2 regions of the Peribacillus sp. FSL K6-1552 genome follow, and region 2 is predicted to be linked to the other one. Evidence: riboswitches for the same ligand, from Rfam matches in the RefSeq annotation. Region 2 holds a riboswitch; the other holds the start of a gene.
What was found. A riboswitch is a leader RNA that binds a small molecule or an ion and turns the genes downstream of it on or off. The one in region 2 is predicted to bind cyclic di-GMP.

Region 1 (2,410 bases), 1.4 Mb from region 2:
CTCTTTTAATTGATAATCACATATAAAAAATGTATTAGCAAGCGGAATAAATCCAAAAAGGGTAAAATCAGAATTTTTAAAGAAATATTAAAAGATATGATCACAAAAAGTTCATAATTGACGGATTATTAATATCATCAGTTGAATATTTGTAGTTCATTATGTGTAAAAGACCATAAGAAAACTAAACAAAAAAAGACTGATTTCTCAGCCCTTTTTGATAACCACCCGTTACGATTGACCGAGAAAAAAAGTCAATAAAGAAATCAAGATTAAAATAATAGTAATATAAGACCCAATAAAAATTTTCTTGCTTCTTTCTTTCTTTTCATAAACTTCCTCGAACGTAATATATTTATTTTTTGTCATCAAATTATTCTCCTCGTATTTTGATGGCAGCTTGACATCGCCTTCTGCGAAGTCCTTTTAGCTTTATTATAGTATCGTCAAATACACAAAAATATTAACTGTTTTATTCACTATTTTTTTGATTGGTCGCATTTTATAAATGAATATTTGTTCCTACTATATAGTTTACTATAAATCATACAAAATACATTTATTCAAAATATTCCAGTATACCAATTACCCTATTAAACTTACCAAGGTTTCATTCACCACTAAAAAGTTTTCTATCTGTATCTTTTGCTAAAGAACTGTTTTTAGGGCTGCAATTTGTTTAAACCATTTACTGTACTTAAATAATACCGCTTCTTTGTACTTACTACCTTCTTCATATTAATCCAATAAGAAAACGCTTACAATAGTACTATATACTTAAAATTTTTTATTAAATATTTTACTACTTGTTGAAAGGTCTTAGAGCCGGAACATTCTAGTCAGGAAAAATATCTAATTATATCCGAATATTCTATAGATATATTGGTACTTACAATTTCCGAACAATACTATAGGGAACTAACAATATATTGTGCTAATCTATAAGAAACTCTTAGGTATCAGCTCACGCAAATGACTAATTTGGTTGATAACAGATCGCTTCATCCGCAAGCTTTTAAGTTATAACGAAAGAAAACAGTAGAATCCAGTTCATAAAAAAAAGGCTGAATAACAGCCCTCCAAAGTATATATATTTTTTTGCTTATCTAATTCTAATTCTAATTCTTGTGGGGCTGATTAATCAATTTCTGTTCGTTCTGAATAAAAGCTCTCACTTCTTGAATGGAAACCCCTAAACTTTTTGCTTCCAAAATTAAATTAACCCATTCTGCATCAATTTTTTTCTGCATATCTTCTTTTTCACCTTATTTGTGGTAACACAGCCGTCTTAGCATAGCCTTAGACCTGTAATTTTGCGTCCCTACTTTTCAATAGGTTTGCGTTTCTCAAGAGTATTGAACATTTTACATAATCTCCTTACAATGGTGGTTAAACCATGATAAAGACACTTCCATTATCTATTTATAAAGCTTAACTCCAATTAATTTAATTGGTGTCCAGATTTCTCTTATTTGAATTAATGGCATAAATTCATTTCATCCTTTTTGAGGTAACCCAGTCATCCATGACCTGTGGTTTTGCTCCCTTACTTTTCAATTACTATATTGAGATTAATTATACTTAATAAGTTAACAATTGTTAATAGATAACTATTAATTACTTTATAACATTATTCGATAAAGTTTTAATTAGTAAGTAATTCAAAACCTCTTCTTATAAATCTTAAGTTCTATATTCTCTAGTCTTTATTTATACGTATAAAAAACTACTATTATTGAGTTATAAACATTATTAAACATCCTAGATGCTTAATCACCCATGAAAGTCTTCCTATCCTTACCTGCTGCCAATGAACTGTTTTTAGAGCTACCAACCTAACCCGCTAGTCATTTGTTTATACCCGAAACAATTTACTGATGGTTACCTTGTGCATTGCAGGGCTTTAATTCTAAAGCAGAATATGTATTATTTCCTCTATCATTGTCTATCTCAAACTCTTTTATTTTATAATACTCTTTATAAATTTTCTCCAACCAAAAAATGACAACCACAATGGTAAACTGAATAATGTTCTCCACAATAGACCCCTAACAAAATTGCTAGATTCATAATAAAATATCCCTCATTTATATGATTTTTTATTATTGTGACCTTGTTCTTGTTTTAAAACACCAATTTAAACCAAAAGGAATAGAAACAGTTTGTAGTTGATTAGAAAACAGTTCATAAAAAAAGAAGGCTGATTAACAGCCTTCCCCATGTACACATATTCTTATATTTTCCATTGATATGATGACTTTTCTAGTTCAGTTCTCTCATAATATCAAAACATATTACTTTAACCTTCTTCGATGTTGGTTAAAAACCTTGATGAAAATACTATTATCATCAGATTTAAAAAACTTAACTCCAACTAATTTTAAGGGTGTCCATATTTCTCTCATTTGGT
Region 2 (2,410 bases):
ACACTTCTATTCTAGAGGTACAACTTCATGTCACTCTATGTCTATGGACCTGAATTCAGTTCTTACGAAAAACATTGGATAAAAGAGGGGTAAAACTGTTAAAATAGAGGGAAGTAGCAAAAGTACATTACACACTCCCCACTTTTCACATAAGTCTTTAACAAGACAAACGAAAATGCGAAGTAAGCACAACCTTCTATACATAGATATTTTTGGTCCCTCTATACTGATAGTCAGTTGAAGCAATCTAGCTTTTCAGGCTTCCTATTCCTGTGATTTTATGTGGGTTTAAAACTTATAAATCGAAGATAAATAGAACATGTTTCGAGGTGGTATTGTTGATTGGTGAACGTGTAAAAAAACTGCGAGAAGAAAAGAAAATGTCAATGACTGAACTAGCTGATAAAGCCGGAGTAGCAAAGTCATACTTAAGTTCGCTCGAGCGTAACTTACAAACGAATCCTTCTATTCAATTTCTCGAAAAAATCTCTGCTGTACTTAACATTCCTGTAGATGCCCTTCTTTACGATGCACCAAATAAGGAATCCTTGGACACTGACTGGATGAAAATTGTTGAGGAAGCTATGAATTCTGGCGTTTCAAAACAACAATTCAGAGAGTTCATTGAGTTTAATAAATGGAGAAAAGATAAAGAAGAATAGATAAATTCTAAACTAGCTTCACAAACGTAAATAGTACTGCTCTATCAAACTAGTATTGATAGAATTTCAGAAAATAAAATAATCCCTATAGACAGCTATGTTGTAAATCAACTGTTTATAGGGATGTTTTTTTCATTACTTTTTGGTTCTTAGTTTTCATTGTTCTCCTCTAGTGACACATTTAGATTCTCTTTTTTTAAAAAAGCACTAATTTCTTCTTTCTTAAAACCCAATTTCCTAGCTTCTGAAATCAACTTCACCCATTCTTGATCCACTTCCACGTTAACCACCTCTTTTATCCTCCTAAAATACTACTTGTATGTATTTCAGGCAGACCAGCCATCTTAGCATTAAGCAAACTTAGGCCTGTGCCTTTGCGCCCTCATCTTTCGCTGAGCTTGCCTTTGTCAGGGTAATTATTACAAAAACTATATTTATAAGTTATTATAGCGAATATTCGCTCCAAATATTGCCACTTTATGTCGCTAATTTACCACAATGTACAACTTTTTATCGACAAAATATTACAAAATCAAGAAATCCATGATATTTTTTGTCTATTTCATGTACAAAACAAGATGGTTCAAATGATTCACGTTCGTTTTTTTAAAAAATTATAAACATTGCCCTTCTTATTCAAACGATGGGGCATATTAATTCTTTCCATAATAAGTGCATCAAAGGCTTTTTGCGTAGACAAGTCCTCACCGCAGGTCGGACAAAGCCAACCTCCCTATTCTGCACTGCTAAAAGAACTCTATGACTCTATGACTCTATGACATGTATAGCAATTTTTCTGATACAAAAATCCAACTCCTCTGCACCATAATGAAATCGTTTTATATAAATAAATTATCGTTCTTTTTAAAGAACTTTAATCTGAGTATAGTGCAATAGGAGGGGGTATTTAAATAGATATAAATACCTATTTATCTTATTAAAGAACGGAAAACGTTCTTTTTAAAGAAAACACAATATATTCGATACTTCATTGTGTTTTTTAGAGAACAATGAAATTCCCAGGACCCAACCAATTAATCGATACTATTTATCGTATTGCCGAATAATCATTAAGGAAAAAGGAAGGAAATATAAACAACCATTGACTTCTATGGTTGAAATCGATGGTTATTTTTCCAGAGCTTACAGAACTCCTTAGCCCAAATGAACATTGCAATGGATAGAGTAATATTTAAAAAGCACAACCCATAGTCTGGGTTGTGCTTTTGTTTATAGATTCATATTAACTAGGTTCAATTAATCCGTAGCGCCCATCTTTACGACGGTACACAACGTTCGTTGTATTTGTATCCGCATTGGTGTAAACGAAGAAACTGTGACCAAGCATATTCATTTGCAGAATCGCTTCTTCACTATCCATTGGCTTCAAATCAAAGCGCTTATTGCGGACTACTTCAATATCAGTTTCATCTTCAAATTCATCCACCACTTCATCAATTTCCGTATTAAAGGCGAACGCCTCAGGAGTTGTAGATAAGTTGTTACGGAATTTACGATTGACTTTCGTTTTATGTTTACGAATTTGGCGTTCAAGCTTGTCATTGATCAAGTCAATAGCAGCATACATATCCGCATTTTCCTCTTCAGCGCGAAGAACCAAATTCTGCATAGGAATCGTCACTTCGACCTTGGATGTATTATTGTTAACTTTCAAATTCACTAACACATTTGCATCTGGTGTATTGTTAAAATATCGTTCTAACTTGCCAATTTTCTTTTCGACGTAT

Region 1: linked by a shared signal. The riboswitch ahead of NST21_RS19790 (anti-repressor SinI family protein) and the one ahead of NST21_RS26470 (anti-repressor SinI family protein) in region 2 are both predicted to bind cyclic di-GMP.

The regions. Positions count from the first base shown of each region.
Region 1 is NZ_JBBOST010000001.1:4,108,700-4,111,109, forward strand. It holds gene NST21_RS19785 (hypothetical protein) at 232-369, opposite strand; gene NST21_RS19790 (anti-repressor SinI family protein) at 1,119-1,250, opposite strand; cyclic di-GMP riboswitch class I at 1,271-1,352, opposite strand; gene NST21_RS19795 (hypothetical protein) at 1,872-2,039, opposite strand.
Region 2 is NZ_JBBOST010000001.1:5,503,513-5,505,922, forward strand. It holds gene NST21_RS26465 (helix-turn-helix domain-containing protein) at 339-662, shown strand; gene NST21_RS26470 (anti-repressor SinI family protein) at 812-952, opposite strand; cyclic di-GMP riboswitch class I at 989-1,075, opposite strand; gene hpf (ribosome hibernation-promoting factor, HPF/YfiA family) at 1,906-2,410, opposite strand, start outside.